DNA from 3 places in the Streptomyces sp. NPDC017676 genome. Region 2 is predicted to be linked to each of the others. Evidence: predicted binding sites of a transcription regulator. Region 2 holds the regulator's gene; each other region holds the start of a gene.

The links. Region 2 encodes HrcA, which represses chaperone genes, less so after heat shock. Its sites were predicted from a motif close to TTNGCACTCNGNNNNNCNGAGTGCNAA; they were not measured.
Region 1: the regulator HrcA is predicted to act here: its motif matches at 2,864-2,890, upstream of groES (co-chaperone GroES).
Region 3: the regulator HrcA is predicted to act here: its motif matches at 3,320-3,346, upstream of groL (chaperonin GroEL).

The regions. Positions count from the first base shown of each region.
Region 1 is NZ_JBIRJA010000011.1:209,698-219,466, reverse strand. Features, by position in the region: gene ACH4LD_RS25150 (ester cyclase) at 1-580, shown strand, start outside; gene groL (chaperonin GroEL) at 659-2,287, opposite strand; gene groES (co-chaperone GroES) at 2,407-2,715, opposite strand; gene ACH4LD_RS25135 (polysaccharide deacetylase family protein) at 2,935-3,747, opposite strand; gene ACH4LD_RS25130 (polysaccharide deacetylase family protein) at 3,744-4,655, opposite strand; gene ACH4LD_RS25125 (methyltransferase domain-containing protein) at 4,746-5,966, shown strand; gene ACH4LD_RS25120 (RNA polymerase sigma factor) at 5,970-7,226, opposite strand; gene ACH4LD_RS25115 (YciI family protein) at 7,269-7,625, opposite strand; gene ACH4LD_RS25110 (LCP family protein) at 7,740-8,819, opposite strand; gene ACH4LD_RS25105 (LacI family DNA-binding transcriptional regulator) at 8,936-9,769, opposite strand, start outside.
Region 2 is NZ_JBIRJA010000001.1:554,551-564,319, reverse strand. Features, by position in the region: gene ACH4LD_RS02490 (S41 family peptidase) at 1-1,505, opposite strand, end outside; partial or broken gene ACH4LD_RS02485 (hypothetical protein) at 1,553-2,028, opposite strand; gene ACH4LD_RS02480 (VOC family protein) at 2,469-2,861, opposite strand; gene ACH4LD_RS02475 (16S rRNA (uracil(1498)-N(3))-methyltransferase) at 2,877-3,629, opposite strand; gene ACH4LD_RS02470 (nitronate monooxygenase) at 3,626-4,702, opposite strand; gene dnaJ (molecular chaperone DnaJ) at 4,858-5,994, opposite strand; gene hrcA (heat-inducible transcriptional repressor HrcA) at 5,995-7,011, opposite strand; gene ACH4LD_RS02455 (MBL fold metallo-hydrolase) at 7,174-7,896, shown strand; gene ACH4LD_RS02450 (DUF3097 domain-containing protein) at 7,965-8,780, shown strand; gene ACH4LD_RS02445 (Uma2 family endonuclease) at 8,758-9,336, opposite strand; gene hemW (radical SAM family heme chaperone HemW) at 9,436-9,769, opposite strand, start outside.
Region 3 is NZ_JBIRJA010000003.1:373,087-382,855, forward strand. Features, by position in the region: gene ACH4LD_RS09290 (hypothetical protein) at 1-143, shown strand, start outside; gene ACH4LD_RS09295 (NADH:flavin oxidoreductase) at 172-1,299, opposite strand; gene groL (chaperonin GroEL) at 1,534-3,156, opposite strand; gene ACH4LD_RS09305 (cold-shock protein) at 3,456-3,659, opposite strand; gene ACH4LD_RS09310 (MoaD/ThiS family protein) at 4,109-4,384, opposite strand; gene thrC (threonine synthase) at 4,533-5,816, opposite strand; SAM riboswitch class I at 5,834-5,973, opposite strand; gene ACH4LD_RS09320 (glucosyl-3-phosphoglycerate synthase) at 6,105-7,049, shown strand; gene ACH4LD_RS09325 (trehalose-6-phosphate synthase) at 7,124-8,563, shown strand; gene otsB (trehalose-phosphatase) at 8,530-9,393, opposite strand; gene ACH4LD_RS09335 (DUF3263 domain-containing protein) at 9,592-9,769, opposite strand, start outside.

The DNA of each region.
Region 1 (9,769 bases), on a different contig from region 2:
CTCGGACGCGTCGCACGTGGTCGAAGTGGTGGAGTTCCCGTCGTACGAGGACGCGATGCGGAACTCGAACCTTCCGGAGACCGACCGGGTCTTCCGGGGGCTGGTCGCGCTGTGCGACGAGATGCCGACGTTCATCGACCTGGACGTCGTACGGGACGAGAGCCCCTCCGAGGGCATGGTGCGCGGGTTCTTCGAGGCGCTGTGCAGCGAGGGCGAGCTGCCGCCGCTCAACGACCTGCTGGACGAGGACATCCACAGCCATGATCCGATGAACCCGCAGGACACCATCGGGCTGGACAACGTCCGCGCCGAGTTCCGGATGTGGCGCGGCGCCTTCGACTTCGCGTTCACGGTCGAGGACGTCCTCACCCAGGGCGACCGGGCCTGCGCACGGTGGACCTGGTACGCCACCCACCAGGGCGATTTCCTGGGGATCGCGTCCACCGGCAGCCAGGTCACCATGACCGGGACGACGCTCTTCCGGTTCGGCGACGACGGCAAGATCGCCGAGCTGTGGTGGCAGCACGACCAGCTGGGGCTGATGCAGCAGCTGGGTGCGCTCGACGCGTTGGAGCAGTAGCCGCGTCCGAGTCGTGGACAGGGCGAAGGCCCGGCCCCCCTCACCGGGGTGCCGGGCCTTCGCTCAAGAGCGCTGGGCTCAGTGCGCGTGCCCGTGGCTGTGGCCGTGGCCCGCGGCCTCCGGCTCCTCTTCCTTCTTCTCGACGACCAGGGTCTCGGTCGTGAGCAGCAGGGAGGCGATGGAGGCGGCGTTCTCCAGGGCGGAGCGGGTGACCTTGACCGGGTCGATGACGCCGGCCTTGATCAGGTCGCCGTACTCGCCGGTGGCGGCGTTGTAGCCCTGCCCCTTGTCCAGGTCCTTGACCTTGGACACGATGACGTAGCCCTCCTGGCCGGCGTTCTCGCCGATCCAGCGCAGCGGCTCGACCACGGCGTTGCGGACCACTGAGACACCGGTGGCCTCGTCGCCGGACTTGTCGAGGTTGCCGTCCAGCACCTTGGAGGCGTGGACCAGGGCGGAGCCACCACCGGAGACGATGCCCTCCTCGACCGCGGCGCGGGTCGCGGAGATGGCGTCCTCCAGACGGTGCTTCTTCTCCTTCAGCTCCACCTCGGTGGCGGCGCCGACCTTGATCACGCACACGCCGCCGGCCAGCTTGGCGAGGCGCTCCTGGAGCTTCTCGCGGTCCCAGTCGGAGTCGGTGGTCTCGATCTCGGCCTTGATCTGGGCGACGCGGCCCTGCACGTCCTCGGACTTGCCGGCGCCGTCGACGATCGTGGTGTCGTCCTTGGTGACGGTGACGCGGCGGGCGGAGCCGAGCACGTCGGTGCCGACCTGGTCGAGCTTGAGGCCGACCTCCTCGGAGATGACGGTGGCGCCGGTGAGGACGGCCATGTCCTGGAGCATCGCCTTGCGGCGGTCGCCGAAGCCGGGGGCCTTCACCGCGACGGCGTTGAAGGTGCCGCGGATCTTGTTGACGACCAGGGTCGACAGGGCCTCGCCCTCGACGTCCTCGGCGATGATCAGCAGCGGCTTGGAGGAGCCGGCCTGGATGACCTTCTCCAGCAGCGGCAGCAGGTCGGCGATGGCGGAGATCTTGCCCTGGTTGATGAGGATGTAGGGGTCCTCCAGGACGGCCTCCATGCGCTCCTGGTCCGTCACGAAGTACGGCGACAGGTAGCCCTTGTCGAAGGCCATGCCCTCGGTGAAGTCCAGCTCCAGGCCGAAGGTGTTGGACTCCTCGACGGTGATGACACCGTCCTTGCCGACCTTGTCCATCGCCTCGGCGATCAGCTCGCCGACCTGCTGGTCCTGGGCGGACAGCGCGGCGACGGCGGCGATGTCGGACTTCTCGTCGATCGGGCGGGCCGAGGCGAGCAGGTCCTCGGAGACGGCCTTGACCGCGGCGTCGATGCCCTTCTTCAGGGCGGCCGGGGAGGCACCGGCGGCGACGTTCTTCAGGCCCTCGCGGACCAGCGCCTGGGCGAGGACCGTGGCGGTGGTGGTGCCGTCACCAGCGATGTCGTTGGTCTTGGTCGCCACCTCCTTCACCAGCTGCGCGCCGAGGTTCTCGTACGGGTCCTCGATCTCGACCTCGCGGGCGATCGTGACACCGTCGTTGGTGATGGTGGGCGCGCCGAACTTCTTGTCGATGACGACGTTGCGGCCGCGGGGGCCGATCGTCACCTTGACGGTGTCGGCAAGCTTGTTGACGCCGCGCTCAAGGGCGCGACGGGCGTCCTCGTCGAACTTCAGGATCTTCGCCATGACAGCGGGAGCCCTCTCGGAAATCTGTGGGTGAAAAGACGCTGCGCCCCGGGCGCCCGGCTTCTTATCGGTCGCGGGGGCCAGGGGCGCAGCTCAAAGCGGAGAGTCGCTTGAGGTGATTACTTCTCGATGATCGCGAGGACGTCGCGAGCCGAGAGGACGAGGTACTCGTCGCCGTTGTACTTCACCTCGGTGCCGCCGTACTTGCTGTAAAGGACGACGTCGCCGACCTTGACGTCGAGCGGCAGACGCTCGCCGTTCTCGAACCGGCCCGGGCCCACGGCGAGGACGGCGCCCTCCTGGGGCTTCTCCTTCGCGGTGTCCGGGATGACCAGGCCAGAGGCCGTGGTCTGCTCGGCGTCCAGCGGCTGGACCACGATGCGGTCCTCAAGCGGCTTGATGGCAACCTTGGAGCTGGCGGTCGTCACGATCCGACCTCCCCCTTCGGAGATCTCACGGGGTTAACTGTCTGAGGTGGCGACCAGGTCGATCCGTCGTCGCGGGTGCCGGACCTGCCCGTCGCGTTTGTCTGGCACTCTCCAGGGGGGAGTGCCAGAGCCGAGACTATGACCGCGATTAGCACTCGGTCAAGCGGAGTGCCAATTGCCCGCGGCGCGTCGCCCGGAATCGTGGCGTGCGGGCGGTCTTCACAGGTAGTCGTCGAGGCGCCCCACCGTCAGCCCCCGCCCCTGCACCTCCCTCAGCACCCGTACCGTGCGGGTGCGCAGGGCCGGCCCCCTCGACTCGTCGGGCCCCACCAGGACGATGTCGCCGGGGCACAGGTGGTGGGGGCCGTGGGCGTAGGCGAGGCCGGCCGGGGTCAGGGCGGCGCGCCACAGGACGAGCGCGGAGATGCCGCAGTCGGCCGCCGCGCGCAGGGTGGTGCGGTCGTAGGAGCCGTAGGGCGGGCGGAAGAGGCGGGGGCGGACGCCGAGGGCGGCGCGGAGGCGGTCCTGCTGGCCGCAGATCTCGGCACGCTGACCGGCGTACGGCAGTCCGGCCGGGGCCCGGTGGTCGACGGTGTGGTTCTGGATGCCGGCGCCGAGGGCGTGCAGGCGGGCGAAGTGGCGGTAGCCGGGGGCGGCGACGCTGTCGGTGAGGAACAGGGTGACCGGGAGCCTCAGTTCGCGGACCATGTCGACGAAGCGGGGGTCCCGCTCGGCGCCGTCGTCGTAGGTGAGGAAGACGACCGGGTCGCGGGTGGGGACCTGGTCGATCACGGGGGGCGGGGCACCGGCCCCCGTGCGCTCGGCGAGCGGGCGGGCCGGGTGCACCGGGGAGCGGGCGAGGGGCCGGGCCAGGCCCCAGGCGCGGTAGCGCTGGTCGGGGGCGGTGGTGTGCGGGCGTACCCCTTCGGCGGCCTTCTTGCCGAGGCGTTCGATGGGGTCGACGGACTGGGCGCAGCCCGTCAGGAGCAGGGCCGCGGTGAGGACCGCGGCCGGGCCCCGGGCCCGCGTCACAGGTAGTCCTCCAGGCGGGCCACGGCGTAGCCCTCGCGCGTGACCTTGTTCAGGAAGCGGCGCATGTCGTCCACCATCGTGCCGTCCCAGTCCTCCCGGCCGCGGAAGTGGGTGAGGACGATGTCGCCGCGGCGCAGCCGCTTGTCGTCCTCGCGGTACTCCCAGTGGTCGACGAAGACCTCCTCGTTCCAGATCGGCGCGTACTTGATGCCGCATTCCTTGGCGGCGACCAGGGTGTCCTGGTTGTAGTTGCCGTAGGGGGGACGGAAGACCGTGGGCGCCTTGCCGAACTGCTTCTTCATGACGGCCTGCATGCCGCAGATCTCGTCCTTCTGCTCCTCGTAGGACAGGCCCGGCAGGTAGGGGTGGTGCAGGGTGTGGTTGTTCAGGGTGTTGCCGTAGGACCGCATCTTGCGGAAGTAGGCGTAGTCGTCCTTCACCAGGTAGTCGCTGAGGAACGCGGTGTACGGGATCCTGAGCTCGCGCATCATGGCGAGGAACCGCGGGTCCTTCTCCGCGCCGTCGTCGATCGTCAGGAACACCACCTTGTCCCGGGTGGGGACGGTGGTGAAGACGGGGGGCAGGTCCCAGTCCTCCTGGTGGTCCACCTCGAATCCGTCGCGGGCGGTGATCCTCGGCTTCTTCGCGGGGGGCGGCGGAGGCGTGAGCGGGACCTGGTCCAGCCCCCAGCGCCGGGCGGCGGCGGCCAGCCGGGCGTGTTCGGCGGCCCGGCGCGCCGCCGGGTCCTGGGGCTGGGCGGGGCCGCCGTGGCCGGACGCGGTGCGCGCCGGCTCGGGCCCGGCGCATCCGGAGAGCAGGGTGGCGGCGGCCAGCGCGGCGGCTCCGCCCCCGAGGGCCAGCCGCCGGAAACGAGTCCGAATTTTGTCATTTTGTACTACTGCTCGCATGGTGCCGGATCCTCCCAGGCCCCGGCCCCCGACCCCGGACGACACCGCCGCCGGAGGCGCACCATCCACCGACTGGCCCACAATGACCCGGTGAACGACCTCGCTCTGCTCCTCACCCCCGAAGGCCGCGCCCTCCTCGACGAGGTCCGCGACACCGAGCCCGCGCGGGAGCTGGCCGTGGCCACCCGGCTGCGCCGCGACCACCCGGCCGAGCTGGTCTCGGCCGCGCTCGGCCAGGCCCGGCTGCGGCAGCGGGCGGTGGCGAAGTTCGGGGCCGAGGACGCCGGGCGCATGTTCTTCACACCCAACGGGGTCGAGCAGTCGACGCGGGCCTCCGTGGCCACGTACCGGGCGGGGCGGCTGAAGGAGCTGGGCGTGGCCTCCGTCGCCGACCTGTGCTGCGGGATCGGCGGGGACGCCATCGCGCTGGCGCGGGCCGGGATCCGGGTGCTGGCCGTGGACCGGGACCCGCTGACGGCGGCCGTGGCACGGGCGAACGCCGAGGCGCTGGGGCTGGCCGGCCTGATCGAGGTGCGCGAGGCCGACGTCACGGAGGTGGACACCGCCGGGTACGACGCGGTGTTCGTGGACCCGGCGCGCCGGGGTGGGCAGCCGAGAGGGGCCGCGCGAAGCGCGCCGGTGAGGGGTGGCGGCCGGGCCACGGGCGGGCGCGTCTTCGACCCGGAGGCGTACTCGCCGCCGCTGTCCTGGGCGGTCGGGGCGGCCCTCAAGGCGCCCCGCGCCGCACTGAAGATCGCCCCGGGCATCCCGCACGAGGTGGTCCCGGCCGCGGCCGAGGCCGAGTGGATCTCCGACGGCGGTGACGTGAAGGAGGCGGTGCTGTGGTTCGGGACCGGGGCGCCGGGCGCGGTGCGGGCGACGCTGCTGCCGGGCCCGCGCACGCTGGTCGGCCGCGGGCTGCCCGATCCCGGGGTGCGGCCGGTGGGGCGGTACCTGTACGAACCGGACGGCGCCGTCATCCGCGCGCACCTGGTCGCGGAGGTGGCCGAGGAGGTCGGCGGCGGGCTCCTGGACCCGACCATCGCGTACGTCACCGCCGACGAGGCCCGGTCCACGCCGTACGCCACCGGTTACGAGATCACCGACCGGCTCGCGTTCAACGTGAAGAAGCTCAAGGCCCTGCTGCGGGAGCGCGAGATCGGCACGCTGACCGTGAAGAAGCGCGGCTCGGCGGTCGAGCCGGAGGAGCTGCGCCGGAAGGTGAGACCGCAGGGGCCGAACGCGGCCACCGTCTTCCTCACCCGCGTCGCCGGGGCGCCGACGATGCTGATCGGCCACCCACTGCGCTGACGCTCAGCCGCACGCGCGCGCCCTGCGCAGCAACAGCTCCCGTTCCCTCGCGTTGTGGGTCAGGTCCGCCGCCCGGAGGAACTCCTCACGGGCCTCGGCGGTGCGGCCGAGGCGGGAGAGGAGGTCGCCGCGGACGCTGGGCAGCAGGTGGTAGCCGCGCAGCGCGGGCGCGTCGGCGAGGGCGTCCACCAGCCCCAAGCCCGCCGCCGGGCCGTCGGCCATCGACACGGCGACCGCGCGGTTCAGCTCGACCACCGGGGACGGGGCGCGGACGGCCAGCAGGCCGTACAGGGTGGCGATGGCGCGCCAGTCCGTCTCCTCGTACGTGTACGCGCGCGCGTGGCAGGCGGCGATGGCCGCCTGGAGGGTGTACGGGCCCGGGGGGCCGCTCGCGGTGGCCCCCGCGCGGTCGAGGGCACGGATGCCGCGCGCGATGAGCATGCGGTTCCAGCGGCGGCGGTCCTGGTCCTTCAACAGCACCGGTGTGCCGTCGGGGCCGGTGCGGGCGGTGGCGCGGGACGCCTGGAACTCCAGGAGCGCGGTCAGGCCGTGCACCTCGGGCTCCTTGGGCATCAGCGCGGACAGCACCCGGGCCAGCCGCAGCGCGTCCTCGCACAGGCCGGGGCGCAGCCAGTCGTCGCCGGCGGTGGCCGCGTACCCCTCGTTGAAGATCAGGTAGACGACGTCCAGCACGGAGCCGAGGCGGGCTTCGCGGTCGGGGCCGTACGGCACTTCGAAGGCGACGTTCCGCTTCGCCAGGGTGCGCTTGGCACGGACGATCCGCTGGGCGACCGTCGGCTCCGGGACCAGGTAGGCACGGGCGATCTCGGCCGTGGTGAGGCCGCCGAGCAGGCGCAGGGTGAGCGCGGTCCGGGCCTCCGGCGACAGCACCGGATGGCAGGCGGTGAAGACCAGCCGGAGCAGGTCGTCGTCGATGTCGTCCGGGTCGGCCGGTGCGTCGTACGACGGTGGGGCCGTCTCCAGGTCGCGGCCGATCTCGGCGAGCTTGCGGGCGTAGGTCTCGCGGCGCCGGACCAGGTCGACGGCCCGGTGCCGGGCGGTGGCCATGAGCCAGGCGCCGGGGTTGTCCGGAACCCCGTCCAGCGGCCACCGCTCCAGGGCGGCGACCAGGGCGTCCTGCGCCAGTTCCTCGGCGATGCCGACGTCCCGGACGATCCGGGCGACCCCGGCGATCACCCGGGGCGACTCCAGGCGGAAGACGGTCTCGATGGCGTGCGCCGTGGCGGGTTGTGTCTCCACAGCCCACCATGCAACACCCTGGACGGCGGCGGGCCAAACGGCTCAGCCCTCGGCGATCTCCCGCAGCTCGCAGGCGAGCCGCCACTCCGGGCCGTGGACCTTCAGGAAGCGCTGGGTCCACTCCAGCGCCTCGGCCCGGTCCTTGCACTGCATGAGCGCGTAGCCGCCGACGACCTCCTTGGACTCGGTGAACGGGCCGTCGGTCACGGAGGCCTTCTCGCCGTCCCAGTCCATCCGGACGGCCTCGGCGGACGGGGTGAGCCCGGCGGTGTCGAGCAGCACACCGGCCTTGGTCATCTCCTCGATCAGCTCGCCCATCCGCTGCATCAGCTCCGCGCTGGGGCCTCCGGCGGGGGCGGCGGACTCGTCGACGCGCACGAGCGACAGGTAGCGGGGCATGGTGACTCCTTCGGTCGTGGCGGCGGGTCCGTTTCCCGCCGCTCACCCCTTGCGTCGAACGGGAGACACCTGGATCGACAGGCCCGCGGAAAAAATTTCCGGGACTTCCACGGCTCAGCGCAGGGAGGCCCAGAGGTCCTTCGCCGCCGGCTCCTCGGCGACGACCCGGTTGGGGTCGGACGGTGCCGTGACGACCGGCATGGTCACCGTCCGCACCCGGTCGGCGGTCAGTCCCTTCAGGCTCCGGCCGAGGCTCACCAGCTCGTTCAGGGAGTTCAGGCCGGTGTCGGTGGTGAGGCTGGTGGTGACGGCGTCGGCGACCTGGTACAGCCGGGCCGGGTCGGAGAGCAGGCCGCCGCCGGACATCTCTGCCAGCAGGGCCTTGACCAGTGTCTGCTGGAGCCCTATGCGGCCCAGGTCGCTGCCGTCGCCTATGCCGTGCCGGGTGCGGGCGAGGGCGAGGGCCTGCTTGCCGTCGAGGTGGTGGGTGCCGGCCTTGAGGTGCAGGTGGCTCTTGTCGTCGTCGATGTCCTGGCCGGTGGTGACGTCGACCCCGCCGAGCGCGTCGACCAGCTTGGCGAAGCCGGAGAAGTCGACCTCCAGGTAGTGGTCCATGCGGACGCCGGTGAGGGTCTCGACGGTCTTCACCGCGCACACCGGGCCGCCCACCGCGTAGGCGCTGTTGAACATGGCGCCGTACGCCGGTGCCGTCCTGCCGCCGGAGGTGAGCGGGCAGGACGGGCGGGTGACGAGGGTGTCGCGCGGGATGCTGACGACGGTGGCCTTCGTCCGGCCCGCGTCGATGTGCACGACCATGGCGGTGTCGGACCGGGCTCCCCCGCTGTCGCCGCCGCCCAGCTCCTGGTTGTCCTTGCCGCTGCGCGAGTCCGAGCCGAGGACCAGGATGTTGAGGGAGCCGGTGGGCAGCGGGGAGGCGTCCGCCGGGGCGGTCGCGGACGGGGTGACCACGGCCCTGGCCGGACGGTCGTCGCCGAGTGCGCTGTCGATGTCGACGCTTCTGATGTTGTGGTCGAGATGCCAGTAGGCCCAGCCGGCCGCCGCCACACCCAGCACCAGGGTGCCCGTCAGAGCGAGGCCGACGATCTTCAGCGCTCTCGACCGCCGGCCCACCCGTCTGCCCGCGTCGCCTTGCTCCTCGTGTCGCGTCACAACAGGAACATAAGTCCGAATCATTAGGGGGCTGTTAGCAGAAGCCGCCCGAGTCGGTTTTCTTGGGAAATTCTCATCCCCGCGTCACCGAACCGCCGTCCGGCACCGGCCCGTTGGAGGAGACTCCGTCCGCACGGACGCTAAGCGGCCGGAGGCACGTCCGTGCTCGACCGCACCACCAGGCTCGTCGCCAGCTCCACCCGGGTCGCCGCCCGCTCCTCCCGCTCGCTCCCCAGCTCCAGCACCAGCCGGGCCGCGGCCTCGGCCATCTCGGTGAGCGGCTGCCGTACGGTCGTCAGCGGCGGACCCACCCAGCGCGCCACCGGCAGATCGTCGAAGCCGACCACGCTGAGGTCCTCCGGGACGCGCAGACCCAGCTCACGGGCGGCCTCGTACAGGCCGAGCGCCTGGAGGTCGTTGCCCGCGAAGACGGCGGTGGGCCGGTCCGGGCGGCGCAGCAGCTCCAGGCCCAGGCGGTAGCCCGCGTCGTGGTGGAAGTCACCGGCCACGACGAGGGAGGGGTCGACGGGCAGTCCGGCCGTCTCCAGGGCGGCCCGGTAGCCGTCGACCCGGGCCCGGCTGCACATCATCCGGGACGGGCCGCTGATCGCGCCGATCCGGGTGTGGCCGAGTTCCACCAGATGGCGGGTGGCGGCGAGACCGCCCTGCCAGTTGGTGGCGCCGATCGACGGAACGTCCGGGCCCGGGTCGCCGGCCGGGTCCATCACCACGAACGGGATGGAGCGGCTGGTCAGCAGCGCCCGCTGGGACTCGTCGAGCTCGGAGAGCACCAGCACCACACCGTGCGGGCGGCGGGCGGCCACCTGGTCGGCCCAGGTGCGGCCGGGGGTGAGCCGGCCGGCCGACTCGGACAGGACCACGCTCAGCCCGGCGTCCCGGGCGACGTTCTCCACGCCCCGGATGACCTCCATCGCCCAGGCGCTCTCCAGCTCGTGGAAGACCACGTCGATGAG
Region 2 (9,769 bases):
AGGAACGCGAGGTGCTTGCCGTCCAGGGTGAAGGCGGGCGCGTAGTCCTGGAAGCGCAGCGGGGTCGCCTCGGTCACCGACAGGTCGGTGGTGTGGGCGAGGCGCAGCTGGGACAGCGGGCGGGGGCCGGGGTGGGACCAGGCGAGCCAGGCTGAGTCCGGGGAGAAGGCGAGGCCGGAGACCTCGCCGTCGTCGCTGCGGTCGACCTCGCGGACCTCGCCGGTCTCGCGTTCGACCAGGAGCAGTCGGCCGTCGTGCGCGGCCACGGCGGCCCGGCTGCCGTCGGGTGCCACGGCCAGCTCCAGGACCCGGCCGAGCTGTCCGGCGGCGAGCCGGCGCGGCGGGGCGCCGGGCACGGTGCCGGTCGCGGGCGCGAACTCCAGGGCGTCGTCGCCCTCGGCGTCCGTCACCCACACCACCCACTCCTCGCCGTCGGCGCGGAAGACGCGCGGCATCCGGGCGCGCACGCCGGGGGTGGCGGCCAGGGCGCGGGCGGGACCGGAGCGGTGGGTGACCCAGTGGATGCCGCCGCGCACGCAGACGGCGCTGCCGCGCGCGGTGTGGTCCGGGGCCGCCTCGCCGAACCAGCGGGAGGCGTTGACGGGGTACGGCCGCAGGTCGACGCGGGGTCCGCCGAGCCGTACGTCCAGCCGGCGCGGCTCGGCGCCCTCCAGGTCGTCCAGGAGCCACAGTTCACCGGCCGAGCTGTAGACGACGCGGGTGCCGTCACCGGCCGCGTGGCGGGCGTAGAAACCTCCCCCACGCTCGGCTTCGCTCGCGCGGGAGGTGCCCCCATGCGGGGTGTGCCGGCGCAGGTCGGAGCCGTCGGCGAGGGAGGAGTAGAGCGCGCCGGTGCCCTCGTGGTCGGAGAGGAAGGCGATGCGGTCCCCGGCCCACACCGGGCACTCGATGTTCCCGTCGATGTCCTCGTGCAGCCGGACGAACTCGCCGCTGCCCTCGCGGTCGATCCACAACTTGCCCGCCGTGCCGCCCCGGTAGCGCTTCCAGTGCGCTGCCTCACGGCCCATCGGCGCGGACAGCAGCACGGTGGCCGGGCCGAGGGCCACATCGCCGACCGGGCCGTACGGCAGGGTCTCGGCGGGTCCGCCGTCCAGCGGGACGGCGTGCGCCCAGGTGTGCCGGAAGCTGTGCCGGCCCTGCGCGCCGAGCGCGAGCACCCGTCCGTCCGGGGTCCAGCCGCGCACCTCGGTACGGCCGTTGCCCCAGTACGTCAGCCGCTGGGCGGGGCCCCCGTCGAGCGGGGCGACATACACCTCGGGGGCGCCGTCCCGGGTGGAGGTCCAGGCGAGGTGCCGGCCGTCCGGCGATACGCGGGGCCTGGTCACCGGCACGTTGTCGGCGCTGACCCGCCAGGCCCGGCCGCCGTCGACCGGCGCGAGCCAGACGTCGTCCTCGGCGACGAAGGTCACCAGGTCGCCGCGCAGATGGGGGAAGCGGAGATAGGCGGAGTCTGCCGTGGTTCCCGTCGAAGCACCCTGAGTCACGCCGTCACTCTACGCAGCGACCGGGTACCTCCGCTCCCGGTTTCGGGTCACTTGCCCGGCACGGGCCAGACGGTGCGGGTGACGGTGACGGCACGGTCGGCCGTCCCCCGGTGGTCGGCCGGTACGTCGGCCCGGAGGGGGCGGAGCAGTTGCCGAGCCCGCTGACGCGGAACACCCGTCTGCCGTCGACCTCGGCGGTCAGGTCCCCGCGCACACAGGCACCGTCGACGGCCCTGGTGACCAGCCCGGCGACGACGATCTTCCGCCCGTCGTCCGTCTCGCCCCGGCAGTCGACGGAGACGACGGTGGTCTCGCTCGGCGCGGGTGTGCCGCCGCGCGCACCGTCGTCGCGGTAACCGCCGGTGCACGTGAGCCAGTTGACGTTCACGTGCCGGTGTTCCAGCGCGGCGGTCGCGGTCTGGTCGGTGGTGTAGGCGACGCTCGCCGACCCGAGCCCCCCACCGGGCCGGCAGGCCACGACTGCCCCGCCGCCCACCACGACGAGCCCCGCCACGGCCACCACTCGCGCCCGACGCCGTATCCGCCTCGAAACCCCCATGCGGGGCAGCGTGCCACCGGCCCCCGCCGCGGGGAAGCCCGGATACGGCCACTCACCCGTTCGGGGGGCCGCTGTCTACTCTGGCCCGATGCGCAGTGAACGCAGACTCAGACGGCTCGTTCTGCCCGACGGAACCGAGTACCGGTGGAGGGTCCGGCACCGGCACGTCCACGGCGGACCCTGCACGGAGGTGCTCTCGCTGCAGCGGGACGGGACCGTGACACGCATCGTGTTCCCCGGCGTGGTCGAAGGCGGTTACGGACACTCCGGTCTGGTCTTCGACCGGCACGGACACACCGTCAACCTGCATGAACCTCGCGTCGTCCGGGCCTTCGTCGACGAACTGCGGGGTCGCCGCGGGCCGGTGACCGGTGACGTGGACGGGTGGGCGTTGCTGCCCGCCGTCAGCCGCGCAGCAGCAGCCACTCCTGGAGTTCCACCAGGTTGCCCTCCGGGTCCTTGAGGTGGGCCACGCGCATGCGGTCGGTCATGGGGGCCGGTCCGTGCAGCAGGGTCGCGCCCCGGGCGGTGACCTGAGCGCAGTAGGCGTCGAGGTCGTCGACGCGCAGGACGACCAGGGACCGGTGGCCGGTGGCGGTGTCGCCCAGCTCGGCCAGGAGCTCGGCCATCATCGCGCGGTCCTGGAGCGCGATCCCGGCGGAACCGGCGTGCGGGCTGAACTTCTCGTACGGCCCCTCCACCGCGCCGGACTGCGGCTTGAGGCCGAGGACATCGGCGTAGAAGCGGTAGCAGGCGGCGAAGTCGGTGACCAGGAGCCGGACCTGGGCGAGTTCCACGGTGCCCCCAGGCGGTCAGGACCAGCGGCCGGTGCGGCCCAGCAGCAGGGCCACGGCGGCGGTGCCGGCGGTGGAGGTGCGCAGGACGGTGGGGCCGAGGACGCAGGCCCTCGCGCCCGCCTCCTCGAAGAGCGCCAACTCGTCCCGTGACACACCGCCTTCCGGACCCACGACCAGGACGATCTCGCCCTCGGTGGGGAGTTCGGCGGTGGCCAGGGGCTCGCCGGCGTGGTCGAAGTCGGAGTGGAGCACGGCGGCGAAGTCCGCCGCGCCGAGCAGCGCGGCGACTTGCTTGGTGGCCGCCAGGTCGGCGACCTCCGGGAAGCGCAGCCGGCGGGACTGCTTGCCGGCCTCCCGCGCGGTGGCACGCCACTTGGCGAGCGCCTTCGCCCCCCGGTCGCCCTTCCACTGGGTGATGCAGCGCGCGGCCTGCCAGGGCACGATCGCGTCGACGCCGGTCTCCGTCATCGTCTCCACGGCCAACTCGCCGCGGTCGCCCTTGGGCAGGGCCTGTACGACGGTGATACGGGGGCTGGGCTCGGGCTCCACCGGGAACTCGAACGGCTCGACCACCAGGTGGTCCTTCCCCGACACGCTGACGACGACGCCGGCCGCGCCCCGGCCCCTGCCATCGGTGAGCACCACGTTCTCGCCCGGCTGCAACCGCCGTACAGAGACCGCGTGCCGTCCCTCGGGGCCCTGGACGTCGACGACCGAGCCGGGGCCCACGCCGTCCAGCGAGTCGACGACGAACACCGGCGCGGTCATCGGGGACCACCCCCGGCCGACAACGCTGTCCGGGCCTCGGCGAGTTCGGCCGCCAGCACCTCCACCAGCCGGCCCGCGGGCAGTTCCCGGGCCATCCGGTGGCCCTGCCCGGCCCACATCGCCATGCCCTGCGCGTCCTCGGCCTTGGCGGCGGCCTTGCGCAGCGGCGCGGTGAGGTGGTTGACCTCGGGGTAGGCGGCGGGCGCGTACGGGCCGTGCTCGCGCAGGAAGCGGTTGACCATGGCGCGGGCCGGGCGGCCGGTGAAGGCGCGGGTCAGCTCGGTGCGCGGGAACAGCGGGTCGGTCAGCGCCCGCTTGTGCAGGGGGTGCGCGCCGGACTCGTGGGTGGCGACGAACGCGGTGCCCAGCTGGGCGGCGCTCGCGCCCGCCGCGAGGACGGCGGCGATCTGGCCGCCGCGCATGATGCCGCCGGCGGCGACGACCGGGATGCGCACGGCCTCCCGGACCTGCGCGACCAGCGACAGCAACCCGATGCCGGCGCCGTCGTTCTCCGGGAGGTCCCGGTGGGTGCCCTGGTGTCCGCCGGCCTCCACGCCCTGCGCGATCACCGCGTCGGCCCCGGCCCGCTCGACCGCGCGGGCCTCCTCGGCGGTGGTGGCGGTGACCAGGGTGAAGGTGCCGGCGCGGTGGAGCTTGTCGAACACCTCGCGCCGCGGCACGCCGAAGTGGAAGGAGACCACCGGCACCGGGTCGTCGAGCAGGACGGCCAGCTTGGCGTCGTAGCCGTCGTCCCGGCCGCTGTCCGGGTCGCCCAGCTCGGTCTCGTACCAGGCGGCCTCGCCGGCCAGCTGGTGCGCGTAGAGGTCGACGGCCCCGGACTCCGCGTGCTCGGGCTGCGGCATGAAGAGGTTCACGCCGAAGGAGCGGCTCGTGAGCCCGCGCAGCTGCTTGATCTCCTGGTACATGCCGTCGGCGGTCTTGTACCCGGCGGCGAGGAACCCGAGGCCACCGGCCTCGGAGACGGCGGCGGCGAGCTGCGGGACGGAGACACCGCCCGCCATGGGGGCCTGCACGATCGGGTGGGGGAAGAGATCGGTCAGCGCGGAGGACATGACCGCATGTTGTCACGTCCTCCGGACAAGTCCGAATCCGGGCATCCCCTGGCACATGCCCACGGCATACGGGGCGCCGAAGCACCCCGCACGACCCCGCTCAGCGGCCTGCCCGGGGGACACCCCCGGACCCCCAGCCACTCCCGCGGCCCACGTCAGCGCCCGTTGAACGCGTCCTTCAACCGCGAGAACAGGCCCTGCTGACCAGGCTGGAACTGGCCCTGTGGCCGTTCCTCGCCCCGGAGCTTGGCCAGCTCGCGCAGCAGGCGCTCCTGCTCCGGGTCCAGCTTGGTCGGCGTGGTCACCTCGACGTGCACGATCAGGTCGCCCCGGCCGCCGCCGCGCAGATGCGTGACGCCCCGGCCGTGCAGCGGGATCGACTGGCCGGACTGGGTGCCGGGCCGGATGTCGACCTCCTCCAGCCCGTCCAGCGTCTCCAGCGGCACCTTCGTGCCGAGGGCCGCCGCCGTCATCGGGATCGTGACCGTGCAGTGCAGGTCGTCGCCGCGCCGCTGGAACGTCGGGTGCGGCAGCTCGTGGATCTCGACGTACAGGTCGCCGGCCGGGCCGCCGCCGGGGCCGACCTCGCCCTCACCGGCGAGCTGGATCCGGGTGCCGTTGTCGACACCGGCCGGGATCTTGACGGTGAGCGTCCGCCGCGAGCGCACCCTGCCGTCGCCGGCGCACTCCGGGCACGGGGTCGGGACGACCGTGCCGAAGCCCTGGCACTGCGGGCACGGCCGGGAGGTCATGACCTGGCCCAGGAAGGACCGGGTGACCTGGGAGACCTCACCCCGGCCGCGGCACATGTCACACGTCTGGGCGGACGTGCCGGGCGCCGCGCCCTCGCCGTTGCAGGTGTTGCAGACGACGGCCGTGTCGACCTGGATGTCCTTGGTCGTCCCGAAGGCCGCCTCGTCCAGCTCGACCTCGATCCGGATCATCGCGTCCTGGCCGCGCCGGGTGCGCGAGCGGGGCCCGCGCTGCGACGCCGTACCGAAGAACGCGTCCATGATGTCGGAGAAGTTGCCGAAGCCGCCGGCCCCGAAGCCGCCCGCGCCCGCGCCGCCCGACTGGGAGAGCGGGTCGCCGCCGAGGTCGTAGACCTGCTTCTTCTGCGGGTCCGACAGCACCTCGTAAGCGGCGTTGATCTCCTTGAACCGCTCCTGGGTCTTCGGGTCCGGGTTGACGTCCGGGTGCAGCTCGCGCGCGAGCCGGCGGAACGCCTTCTTGATCTCATCCTGCGACGCGTCGCGGCGCACGCCGAGAACGGCGTAGTAGTCCGTGGCCACTTACGACTCCGCCAGGATCTGTCCGACGTACCGTGCCACTGCGCGTACCGCTCCCATCGTTCCCGGGTAGTCCATGCGGGTCGGTCCGACCACGCCGAGCTTGGCAACCGCCTCGCCGCCCGAACCGTAGCCGACCGACACGACGGAGGTGGAGTTGAGTCCCTCATGGGCGTTCTCGTGGCCGATGCGCACGGTCACGCCCGGATCCTTCGCCTCGCCCAGGAGCTTGAGGAGCACGACCTGCTCCTCCAGGGCCTCCAGGACGGGCCGGATCGTGAGGGGGAAGTCATGTCCGAAGCGGGTCAGATTGGCGGTGCCGCCGATCATCAACCGCTCCTCGTTCTCCTCCACGAGTGTCTCCAGAAGAGTGGAGAGCACCGTGGAGACCGTACCGCGGTCCTCCGGCTCGAAGGCGTCCGGGAGGTCCTCGACCAGCTTCGGCACGTCCGTGAACCGGCGGCCGGCGACCCGGCTGTTGAGCCGCGCCCGCAGATCCGCCAGCGAGGCCTCGCCGAACGGCGCCGGGCAGTCGACCATCCGCTGCTCGACCCGGCCGGTGTCCGTGATCAGCACGAGCATCACGCGCGCGGGAGCCAGCGACAGCAGCTCCACGTGCCGGACCGTGGACCGGGTCAGGGACGGGTACTGCACGACGGCGACCTGCCGGGTGAGCTGCGCGAGCAGCCGCACGGTCCTTGCCACGACGTCGTCGAGGTCGACGGCGCCCTCCAGGAAGTTCTGGATGGCCCGCCGCTCCGGCGCGGTCATCGGCTTCACGCCCGCGAGCTTGTCCACGAACAGCCGGTAGCCCTTGTCGGTGGGGATCCGCCCCGCGCTGGTGTGCGGCTGGGCGATGTACCCCTCCTCCTCCAGGGCCGCCATGTCGTTGCGGACGGTCGCCGGGGAGACGCCGAGGTTGTGTCGCTCGGTGAGCGCCTTGGAACCGACCGGCTCCTCGGTGCCCACGTAGTCCTGGACGATGGCGCGCAGAACCTGAAGCCTGCGTTCACTCAGCATTCGCGCGCACCTCCAGCACGTCGTCCCCTCGTCCCTGCGGGTCGTCCGCCTGGCACTCTTCCCTCGCGAGTGCCAGCGTTCCCCGGCCCAGTGTACGGCTGCCGGGTACACCCTGGGCAAGGTCGTGCCGCCGTACCGGCTCGTACCGCTAGCGTCGCGGGTATGACCGTGACTTGGGAAGAGCTGGGGTGGGAGCGGCTGGCCGCGGGGGTGGGCCGGTGCCGGCTGCCGGGCTGGGACTGCACGGCGGGACTGGTCCTCGGGGAGGGTACGGCACTGCTCGTGGACGCCGGTTCGAGCCTCGCGGAGGGGGCGCGGCTGCGCGGCTGGGCCGAGGAGCTGGCGGGCGGCCGTGTGACCCATCTCGCGCTCACCCATCCCCACTTCGACCACGTCTTCGGCGCCGCCGTGTTCGCCGGGGCCGAGGTGTACGGGGCGGTGGGCCTGGACGCGGTGTTCGCGTACGAGCGCGCGGACCTGCGGCTCGACGCGATCCGCAACGGGCTGCCGGCGGCCGACGCCGACGAGGCGGTGGACGCGCTGGTCCCGCCCCGCCACGCGGTCTCCGGCGAGTGGACGCTGGACCTCGGCGACGGCCGCCAGGCGCTGCTGGCCAACGTGGGTCCCGGCCACACGGCGCACGATCTGGCCGTGCTGGTCCCGGGCGATCCGGAGGTGGTGTTCTGCGGCGACCTGGTGGAGGAGTCCGGCGAGCCCCAGGCGGGCCCCGACGCGGTCCCGTCCCGCTGGCCGGACGCCCTGGACCGGCTGCTGGCGCTCGGCGGCGAGGACGCGCTGTACGTGCCCGGTCACGGCGCGGTGGTGGACGCGGGGTTCGTCCGCCGCCAACGGGACGCCCTGGCAACGCGGTTCGGCGTGATCTGAGCGGCTCTTCCCATCGGTTCCCGGCGTGTCGTGGGCCTTCGGAACCGGCTTCTCCTATCGTCATCCGAATGCGCCAGTACTCCGCCGACCTCACCCCACCCTGGAAGAAGCAGAAGTCCGTCCCCGAGGTCCCGGCCGAGCCGGGTCTGGTGGTGGAGGAGCCCGGCACCGGGTTCTGCGGCGCGGTGATCCGCTGCGAGGCGGGCACGGTGACCCTGGAGGACCGCTTCGGCAAGCACCGCGCGTTCCCGCTGGAGCCGCGCGGCTTCCTGCTGGAGGGCCGCGTGGTGACGCTGGTCCGCCCCACCTCCTCGGCGCCGGTACGTCCCACCCGTACGGCCTCCGGCTCGGTCGCCGTCCCCCAGGCACGCGCGCGCGTGGCCCGCGCCGGGCGCATCTACGTGGAGGGCCGGCACGACGCCGAGCTCGTCGAGAAGGTGTGGGGAGACGACCTGCGGATCGAGGGCGTGGTCGTGGAGTACCTGGAGGGCGTGGACGACCTGCCGTCGATCGTCTCCGACTTCGCCCCGGGCCCGGACGCGCGTCTGGGCGTCCTGGTCGACCACCTGCTGCCGGGGACCAAGGAGTGGCGCATCGCGCAGTCGGTGACCAGCGAACACGCGCTGGTGGTCGGCCACCCGTTCATCGACATCTGGCAGGCGGTGAAGCCGGCGGCCCTGGGCATCGAGGCGTGGCCGACGGTGCCGAAGGGGCAGGACTGGAAGACGGGCGTGTGCCGGGCGCTGGGCTGGCCGGCGGAGAACACCGGGGCGGTGTGGCAGGCGATCCTGAAGCGGGTGGGGTCCTACAAGGACCTGGAGCCGGAACTGCTGGGGCGGGTGGAGGAGCTGATCGACTTCGTCACGGGTAGCGGTGGGGCCTGACGTCGGGGAACGTTCCGAACTCGGTCGTGTCCAGTTCGACCCCGAGAACCTCCAGGGACACCGGATCGCCGAACTTGACGATCTCCTGGCTGAGGTAGTCGGCGTCCTCCCCCTGGCCCGCCGGCTTCGTCAGCAGAACGCACTGGGCCATGATCGGGTCGACGACGAGGTAGGCAGGGATCTTCCCCGCCGCGTAGATCGAGCGCTTGACCACGTAATCCTGGTGGACGCTGTACTTCGAGACGACCTCCAGCACCATCGTGATCAGCCGACTGGGCAGCAGCCGCCCCGAACTCGGCAGGACGTCGGGCGAGAGGACCACCAGGTCCGGCACCGGCTCGCTCGACTCACCGGCGATGTCGACGTCCTGGGTCTGAAGGGGGTACCACCGCTCAAGGGGCATCTGCCGCTGTGTGTGCAGCACGATCAGGTTGTGCACCAGATCGGGGCTGGCCATCATCACGATGACTCCTCGGAGAAGCTCGGCCTTGACGCCCTCGGGAGGCTCGAACTCGTCGAGGTACCTGGCCATCCCACGCTCGTCCACAGCGGTCATCTCCGTGGCCTCCACATCCGCCGCGTCCCATCGGCGGCAGCCTACGAACCAGGTTAGGGACCGAACCGGCGTTCCGGGGGGATTCACCCGCCGGGGTGATCAGTCCACCAGGTCCCGCACCACCGCGTCCGCCAGCAGCCGCCCGCGCAGGGTCAGCGCGGCCCGCCCCTCCTCGTACGGGCCCTGCTGGAGGAGTCCGTCCGCCAGCGCGCGCCGGGAGGCCGCGAGCCCCTCCTCCTTCAGGAGGGACAGCGGGACCCCCTCCCGCAGCCGCAGCTCCAGCAGGATGCGCTCCACGCGCCGGTCCTCGTCGGACAGCAGCTCCCGGCCCGCGCCCGGGGAGCGGCCGGAGGCCAGGGCCGCCGCGTAGGCGCCCGGGTGCTTGACGTTCCACCAGCGGACCCCGCCGACGTGCGAGTGGGCCCCCGGCCCG
Region 3 (9,769 bases), on a different contig from region 2:
CGGAGGCGTATCTCGCCGCCCAGCGGCGCGGCTCCCGGCCGGCCATGGCCTACCGGCTGGTGCACGAGTTCACCGACTACGAGGTGCTGCGGGTGTGGGGGACGCCGGTACGGGTCGACATCGAGCCGATGGGCAACCTCTAGCGGCCGGCGCCCCCGGGGGTGACGCCGGTCAGCTCAGGGTCTTCGCGGCCGCCGCGTCGTACGGCTTCAGCTCGTCGAAGCGGCCGGAGAGCACCTTGGCCGCCCACTCGGGGTCCTGGAGCAGCGCGCGGCCGATGGCCACCAGGTCGAACTCGTCGGCCTCCAGGCGGTCCAGGAGGTTGTCGATGCCCTTGACCGGGGAGCCCTCGCCCTGGAAGGCGTTGATGAAGTCACCGTCGAGGCCGACCGAGCCGACGGTGATGACGGGCTTGCCGGTGAGCTTCTTCGTCCAGCCGGCCAGGTTCAGGTCGGAGCCGTCGAACTCGGGCAGCCAGTAGCGGCGGGTGGAGGCGTGGAAGACGTCGACACCGGCCGCCGCGAGCGGGGTGAGGATGGCCTCCAGCTCCTCGGGGGTCTCGGCGAGCCGGGCGGTGTAGTCCTGCTGCTTCCACTGCGAGTAGCGGAAGACGACGGGGAAGTCCGGCGACACCGCCGCACGCACGGCGGCGACGATCTCGGCGGAGAACCTGGTGCGGGCCGCCGCGTCGCTGCCGTACGCGTCGGTGCGGCGGTTGGTGCCCGCCCACAGGAACTGGTCGAGGAGGTAGCCGTGGGCGCCGTGGAGCTCCACGCCGTCGAAGCCGATGCGCTCGGCGGCGGCAGCGGCCTCGGCGAACGCGGCGATGACGTCGTCCACGTCCGTCTGCGTCATCGCCCTGCCGGTGGGCTCGGCGCCGGCGGTCTCCAGACCGGAGGGGCCGACGGCGGGCGCGTCCGGGAAGGGGGCGTCGCCCTGCTTGCGGACCATGCCGATGTGCCACAGCTGCGGGACGATGGTGCCGCCGGCCGCGTGCACGTCCTCGGCGACCTTCGCCCAGCCCGCGAGCTGCTCCTCGCCGTGGAAGCGCGGGACGCGGTCGCTCTGGCCGGCCGACGGGTGGCCCACGTAGGTGCCCTCGGTGACGATGAGGCCGACCCCTGCGGCGGCCCGGCGGGCGTAGTACGAGCGCACGTCCTCGCCCGGGACGCCGCCCGGCGAGAACATGCGGGTCATGGGCGCCATCACGATCCGGTTCGGAACGGTGAGGCCGTTCAGCGTGATCGGGCGGGACAGGACGCGGGCCGCGCGGGAGGCGGGGGGCGTGGTGACGGTCACGTGGGGGGCTCCTCGTGAGTGGGCGGGATGAACCGACTGGTATGTGCGCACGCATTGTTGCAGTGTCTTAAGTAAACACCGCCCACCGGCCCGCGTCCCGGTCCGGTCCCGAGCCCCTCACGTGATACCGGACACCCTCGTCGCACCCCGGGAACGCCCGAGGGCGGCACCCCCAGCCAGAAGCTGGGGGTGCCGCCCTCGGTCCGTAGGACAGGCGATCAACCGTCAGGTCGATCAGAAGTCCATGTCACCGCCCGGCATGCCGCCGCCGGCCGGGGCCGCGGCCTTCTCCGGCTTGTCGGCGATGACGGCCTCGGTGGTGAGGAACAGCGCGGCGATGGAGGCGGCGTTCTGCAGCGCGGAACGGGTCACCTTCGCCGGGTCGATGATGCCCTCGGCGACCAGGTCGACGTACTCGCCGGTCGCGGCGTTCAGGCCGTGACCCGGGGTCAGGTTGCGCACCTTCTCCACCACGACGCCGCCCTCAAGGCCGGCGTTGACGGCGATCTGCTTCAGCGGGGCCTCCAGGGCGATGCGCACGGCGTTGGCACCGGTCGCCTCGTCACCCTCCAGCTCCAGCTTCTCGAAGACCTGGGAGGCCTGGAGCAGGGCCACGCCACCACCGGCGACGATGCCCTCCTCGACGGCCGCCTTCGCGTTGCGGACGGCGTCCTCGATGCGGTGCTTGCGCTCCTTGAGCTCCACCTCGGTGGCGGCACCGGCCTTGATGACCGCGACACCGCCGGCGAGCTTCGCCAGGCGCTCCTGCAGCTTCTCGCGGTCGTAGTCCGAGTCGCTGTTCTCGATCTCGGCGCGGATCTGGTTCACACGGCCGTTGACCTGCTCGGAGGAGCCGGCACCGTCGACGATGGTGGTCTCGTCCTTGGTGATGACGACCTTGCGGGCGCGGCCCAGGAGGTCCAGGGTCGCGTTCTCCAGCTTGAGGCCGACCTCCTCGGAGATGACCTCGCCGCCCGTGAGGATGGCGATGTCGCCGAGCATGGCCTTGCGGCGGTCACCGAAGCCCGGGGCCTTGACGGCGACGGACTTGAAGGTGCCGCGGATCTTGTTGACGACCAGGGTCGACAGGGCCTCGCCCTCGACGTCCTCGGCGATGATCAGCAGCGGCTTGCCCGACTGCATGACCTTCTCCAGCAGCGGGAGCAGGTCCTTGACCGAGGAGATCTTGGAGTTGGCGATGAGGATGTACGGGTCCTCCAGCACCGCCTCCATGCGCTCCATGTCGGTCGCGAAGTAGGCGGAGATGTAGCCCTTGTCGAAGCGCATGCCCTCGGTGAGCTCAAGCTCAAGACCGAAGGTGTTGGACTCCTCGACGGTGATGACGCCTTCCTTGCCGACCTTGTCCATCGCCTCGGCGATCAGCTCGCCGATCTGGGTGTCGGCGGCGGAGATGGACGCGGTGGAGGCGATCTGCTCCTTGGTCTCGACGTCCTTCGCCTGCTCCAGCAGGGCGGCGGAGACGGCCTCGACGGCCTTCTCGATACCGCGCTTCAGAGCCATCGGGTTGGCACCGGCGGCGACGTTGCGCAGGCCCTCCTTGACCAGGGCCTGGGCGAGCACGGTCGCGGTGGTCGTACCGTCACCGGCGACGTCGTCCGTCTTCTTGGCGACTTCCTTGACCAGCTCGGCGCCGATCTTCTCGTACGGGTCCTCCAGCTCGATCTCCTTGGCGATGGACACACCATCGTTGGTGATCGTGGGGGCGCCCCACTTCTTCTCAAGGACGACGTTGCGGCCCTTGGGGCCGAGGGTGACCTTGACGGCGTCGGCGAGCTGGTTCATACCGCGCTCAAGGCCGCGCCGCGCCTCCTCGTCGAACGCGATGATCTTGGCCATGTGAAGTGGTCCCTCCAGGACTGGGGGTGATTCCTTCGGACCGCGCCCGCGCCCGCGACGGACGGCTCGCCGGCCCCGTGGTCCCTTGCACCACATGACCCGCGGGCCTCACCGACCCGGTCCTTCGCTGTCACTCTCACCTTCAGAGTGCTAACGCCAATGATTAGCACTCGGCATGGTCGAGTGCAAGCGCCTGGGCGGGTGGGAGGCCCTCGTCAGCCGCACGCGAACAGCGGAACCGGGGCACGGCGAAGGGCCCGCACCCTCTGCGAGGTGCGGGCCCTTCGGACAAGAAACGTTCAGGCGGTGACGCGAACCATGTCGGCCTGCGGACCCTTCTGGCCCTGCGAGATCTCGAACTCGACCCGCTGGCCCTCTTCCAGGGTGCGGTAGCCGTCCATCTGAATCGCGCTGTAGTGGACGAAGACGTCCGCACCACCGTCGACCGCGATGAAGCCGTACCCCTTCTCCGCGTTGAACCACTTGACGGTGCCCTGAGCCATGCCTAACTCCCCTATTACTGGCCCTTGCACAGATCCACACTTCGCGGACCCGGGTCAGACCTCACCCCCCAACTGGTCGGGGGCGTGCGCCGGAACGCGTCGACCGCGGCTGAATGTATCTGTCCAACTGCCGTCTGCAACAGGTCAATCGGACGAGAATTCTGGACGCGAACGGTCCGGAATCTGGTGAGAATTCATACGAATTCAGGGCAAGTCGGGCTCCACAAAAGCCACAAAAGCCGCAGACAACCCGCACACTTTGGCTACTTCTTGTCGGGCGGGCGGCATGAAATCCAGGGCCCCCGACCCGGAGGCCGGGGCTGTGTTCCCCAACTCTACCGCGCTCAATCACACAGAATTGCCCCCTCCGTTTCTCTCACGGAGGGGGCAATCGGACGAACAGCCGGTAACCGCGGTTACCGAAGGTAATGAGCGCGCCGGTCCGCGGCTCAGCCGCCGGCGACCGCCGGGATGATCGAGACGCCGGCCCCGTCGGGGGTCGCGGTGTCCAGGCCCTGCTCGAAACGGACGTCGTCGTCGTTGACGTACACGTTGACGAACCGGCGCAGCTTGCCCTGGTCGTCCAGCACGCGCGCGGCGATGCCCGTGTGGTTCTTCTCCAGGTCGGCGATGACCTCGCCGAGCGTCGTGCCCTCGGCGGCGACCTCGGCCTGCCCGCCGGTGTAGGTGCGCAGGATGGTGGGGATGCGAACGGTCACGCTCATGCGGTGGGACCTCCGGTCGGGTTCACGGATACGGCGGGGCGGCGCCGAAAGGGCGCGGGGCCGTGGGGCGGGTGCGGGTGCCGCCGCGTGGGCGCGACCGGCCCCGGCCGGCGCGCGGGCCGCGTCCGGCCTCCCCGCGGGACGCCTGTCATGCCAGGCCGGCCTCTCGGAAGGAGTCCAGGGTCGGGCGGATGGTGGCGGTGAGGCCGGTCCCGGCCACCGCGTCCAGGGTCTTCAGGCCGTCGCCGGTGTTGAGGACGACCGTGGTCTTCGCCGGGTCCAGCACGCCCGCCTCCAGCAGCTTGCGGGTGACGCCGACGGTCACGCCGCCGGCGGTCTCCGCGAAGATGCCCTCGGTCCGCGCGAGCAGCTTGATCGCGTCCACGACCTGCTCGTCCGTCACGTCCTCCACGGCACCGCCGGTGCGGCGCGCGATGTCCAGGACGTACGGCCCGTCGGCCGGGTTGCCGATGGCCAGGGACTTGGCGATGGTGTTCGGCTTCTGGGGCCGTACGACGTCGTGGCCGGCCTTGAAGGCGGTGGAGACCGGGGAGCAGCCCTCGGCCTGCGCGCCGAAGATCTTGTACGGCCTGTCCTCGACCAGACCGAGCTTGATCAGCTCCTGGAGCCCCTTGTCGATCTTCGTGAGCTGGGAGCCGGAGGCGATGGGGACCACGATCTGGTCCGGCAGCCGCCAGCCGAGCTGCTCGCAGATCTCGTACGCCAGGGTCTTGGAGCCCTCCGCGTAGTACGGCCGCAGGTTGACGTTGACGAAGCCCCAGCCCTCGCCGGCCGGGTCGCCGATCAGCTCGGAGCAGAAGCGGTTCACGTCGTCGTAGTTGCCCTCGATGCCGACGAGTTCACCGCCGTAGACCGCGGCCATGACGATCTTGCCCTGCTCCAGGTCGTGCGGGATGAACACGCAGGAGCGGAAGCCGGCGCGGGCGGCGGCGGCGCCGACGGCACCGGCCAGGTTGCCGGTGGAGGAGCAGGACAGCGTGGTGAAGCCGAAGGCGCGGGCGGCCTCCAGGGCCTGGGCCACGACCCGGTCCTTGAAGGAGTGGGTCGGGTTGCCGGAGTCGTCCTTCACGTACAGACCGCCGGTCACGCCCAGCTCGCGGGCCAGGTTGTCGGCCTTGACGAGCTTGGTCCAGCCGGGATTGATGTTCGGCTTGCCGGCGACGTCCGCCGGGACCGGCAGCAGGGGCGCGTAGCGCCAGATGTTCGCGGGACCCGCCTCGATGCGGCGGCGCAGTTCCTCGGTGTCGTAGCCGGAGAAGTCGTAGGCGATCTCCAGCGGGCCGAAGCACTCCTCGCAGGCGAAGACCGGGCCGAGCGGCACCCGGTGGCCGCACTCGCGACAGCTCAGGGCCGCGGCCGGGCCGAGGTCGACGGTGGATTCGCTGGTGGTGGCAACTGTCTGCACAGCCATGGAGGCGAGGCCCTTTCTCCTCATCTTCCCCACGACGCATCTCGCCGTGAGACGGAATTGGCACCTTCCCTGGCCGTGAGCCTCGCGCGAACGAGTCCGGTCAGGGGGGTTGCCGGGGCTTCACCGGGCCGTGTCCCTCTGCCCCTCTGGATGAGCGGTATGCGGTTGTGGAACGCACCCGACCCCCGACATGCGATGGTCATCGGCGTTGTTCAAGACTGTAACCGACGGCCGGGACAGTTGAGATAGTCGTCCGAACCGCGAGACACGAGTGAGGAGCCACAGACTGTGCTGGAAGAAGTCGAGCGCTGGCTGACCACCCGGTCCTGGTCCGTGGCCGACCGACCGCTGCACCAGATCCTCGCCGCCAAGCAGCGCACGGGCCAGACCATCAGCGTCGTCCTGCCCGCGCTCAACGAGGAGGAGACCGTCGGCGACATCGTCGCGGTCATCCGGCACGACCTCGTGGAACAGGTGCCGCTCGTCGACGAGATCGTGGTCGTCGACTCGGGCTCCACCGACCGCACCTCCGAGATCGCCGCGCGCGCCGGCGCCCGGGTCGTCCACCGCGACGCCATCCTGCCGCGCATCCCGGCCGTCCCCGGCAAGGGCGAGGTGCTGTGGCGGTCGCTGCTGGTGACCGGCGGGGACATCGTCTGCTTCATCGACGCGGACCTCAGGGAGTTCTCCTCCGACTTCGTCTCCGGGATCGTCGGCCCGCTGCTCACCGACCCGGACATCGACCTGGTCAAGGCGATGTACGACCGCCCGCTCGGCGGCAGTGCCGGGCAGGGCGGCCGGGTCACCGAACTCATGGCCCGCCCGCTGCTGAACATGCACTGGCCGCAGCTCGCCGGGTTCGTGCAGCCGCTGGGCGGCGAGTACGCGGCGCGCCGCACGCTGCTGCAGCAGCTGCCGTTCCCGGTCGGCTACGGCGTGGAGCTGGGCATGCTGGTGGACGCGCTGCACCTGGTGGGCCTGGACGCGCTGGCCCAGGTCGACGTGGGCGTGCGCAGGCACCGGCACCAGGACGGGCAGGCGCTGGGCCGGATGGCCGCCGCGATCTACCGCACCGCCCAGCTCCGGCTGGCCCGCGGCCATCTGATCCGGCCCGCGCTGACCCAGTTCGAGCGGGGCGAGGAAGGGTTCGAGCCGCGCACCTACTCGGTGGACACCGAGGAGCGGCCGCCCATGGTGGAGATCGCGGAGTACGCCGAACGGAAGGTGGCGTGAACGGGCCGTATACGGTCGGCCCGCCGGGCGGGCCGTACGTTTGAGCGGTTGGGGGCCGGGCTAGGTTGAGGCGTATGGCTTCCACGCTCGATGCTGCGCAAAAGGCTCAGGTGCTGGTCGCGTCGAACCGCGGCCCGGTCTCCTACCAGGTGGGCGAGGACGGCTCGCTGCAGGCCCGACGGGGCGGCGGCGGGCTGGTCTCGGGACTGTCCGCCATCGGATCCGACGCGGACTCGGTGTGGGTGTGCGCGGCGCTCGGCGACGGCGACCGGGCGGCCGTCCGGCGCGCGGACGGCGGGCTGCTGCCGGCCGAGGAGACCGGCGGGCAGCGGGTGCGGATGCTCGACATCGACGCGACCGTGCACGCCGAGGCGTACAACGGCATCGCCAACTCGGTGCTCTGGTTCGTCCACCACATGCTGTACCAGACGCCGCTGGAGCCGGTCTTCGACGCCGGCTTCCGGCGGCAGTGGGCGTCGTACGAGGCCTACAACCGGGCGTTCGCCGAGGCGCTGGCCGAGGAGGCGGCCGAGGGCGCGGCCGTGCTGATCCAGGACTACCACCTGGCCCTGGCCCCGCGGATGCTCCGGCAGCTCCGGCCCGACCTGCGCATCGGCCACTTCTCGCACACCCCGTGGGCGCCGCCGGACTACTTCCGGCTCCTTCCCGACGACATCGCGGCCGAGCTGCTCGGCGGCATCCTGGGCGCGGACCGGGCGGCGTTCCTCACCCGGCGGTGGGCGGACGCGTTCACGGACTGCTGTCACGCGGTGCTCGGGCCCGGCATCCCCTCCGGCACCCGGATCGGGGTGCACGGGCTGGGCGCGGACGCGGACTTCCTGCGCGAGCGGGCGCACGAGCCGGACGTGGACGAGCGGATGGCGGCGCTGCGGGCGGAGATCGGAGCGGGCCGGAAGACGATCGTCCGGGTGGACCGGACGGAGCTGTCCAAGAACATCGTGCGCGGGCTGCTGGCGTACGAGCAGCTCCTGGAGGACCACCCGGAGTGGCGGGAGAAGGTCGTCCACGTGGCCTTCGCCTACCCGTCCCGGCAGGACCTCGCCGTGTACCGCGAGTACACCGCCGAGGTGCGGCGGGTCGCGGACGAGATCAACGAGCGGTACGGCACACCGGGCTGGACCCCGGTCGTGCTGCACGTGAAGGACGACTTCGCCCGCTCCCTGGCCGCCTACCGGCTGGCCGACGTGGCCCTGGTGAACCCCATCCGGGACGGCATGAACCTGGTCGCCAAGGAGGTCCCGGTCGTCTCCGACGAGGGCTGCGCGCTGGTGCTGTCGCGGGAGGCGGGGGCGTACGAGGAGCTGGGCGAGGACGCCTTCGTGGTGAACCCGTACGACATCGCGGGGACGGCACGGGCCCTGCACGAGGCGCTGAACCTGCCGGCGGACGCGCGGGCGGAGCGCTCGAAGCGACTGGCCGCCGCCGCGACCGCGCTGCCGCCGGCCCGGTGGTTCCTCGATCAGCTGGCGGCGCTGGACCCCCGGCCGAGCTGAGCGGCCAGCGCCCGCAGCAGGCCCACGACCCCTTCCGGGCCGTCGACCACCAGGTCGGCCCGGTCCGCCAGTTCCGTGACCTCCGTGCTGCCGCTGCACACCAGCAGGCCGGGGACGCCGTTGGTGCGGAGTTTCTCGACCGCGGCGAAGGCGGGGAGGTCGCCCAGGTCGTCACCGGCGTAGACGACACAGCCGGCGTGGACGGCGCGGGCGTGGTCCAGGAGGGCCACGCCCTTGTCCATGCCCGGTGGGCGCAGTTCCAGGACCATGCGGCCGGGCTCGACGATCAGTCCGTGCCGGGTGGCGAGGTCGGCGAGGGGGGCGCGCAGGGCCTCGAAGGCGGCCTGCGGGTCGGGGGCGCGGCGGGTGTGCACCGCCAGCGCCCGGCCCTTCTCCTCGATCCACGTGCCCTCCCCCGCTCCGGCGCGCTCCAGCAGGCCCGGCAGTTCGGCGCGGACGGCGGCCACGCCGGGGTGCGGGGGCGGGGCCGTGAGCTCACCCGTGGCCGCGTCCCAGCGCTCGGCGCCGTAGTGGCCGAGGACGGTGAGGTGCTCCAGGCCGGGGACGCCGGCGAAGCCGCCGTAGCGGACCGCGACCTCGGGCGGGCGGCCGGTGATCACGGCGACGGAGGCGATCGCGGGGGCGAGGGCGGCGAGGGCGGGTACGGCCCCGGGGTGGGCGCGGGCCTGCTCGGGGTCGGCGACGATCGGGGCCAGCGTGCCGTCGAAGTCCAGGCCGATCAGGGCGGTGCGGGGCTGCGCGAGCAGGGCGGCGAGGCCGTCCTGGCCGGCTTGGGTGCGCGGGGTCGGCAGAGCGTCCATGGCGTCCATACCGCGACACTATCCAGCCCGGGGGGTCTCACGCCTCGGCTTCGGCCGCCGCACGCCCGGGACTCCGCCCCGGACCCCTGCCCCGCCCACCCACCACCCGACTCGGTCTGCCGAGAAGGTTCCGCCGGGCCCTCGGTCGGCCGAAGGCACCCCGGGTACCGCCGCATACCCGGTCGGCCGGCGCGGTGTGCGTAGGGGTCAGCGTTCCGCGCGTCTCGTTTCCCGGATGCGGCGCAGGCGGTTGACCGTCACCGGGTCGTGGGCCAGGGCCCGCGCGTCGTCCAGGAGGGCGTTGAGGAGCTGGTAGTAGCGGACGGGGGACAGGTCCAGCTCCTCCCGTATCGCGCGTTCCTTCGCGCCGGGGCCGGGGAAGGTC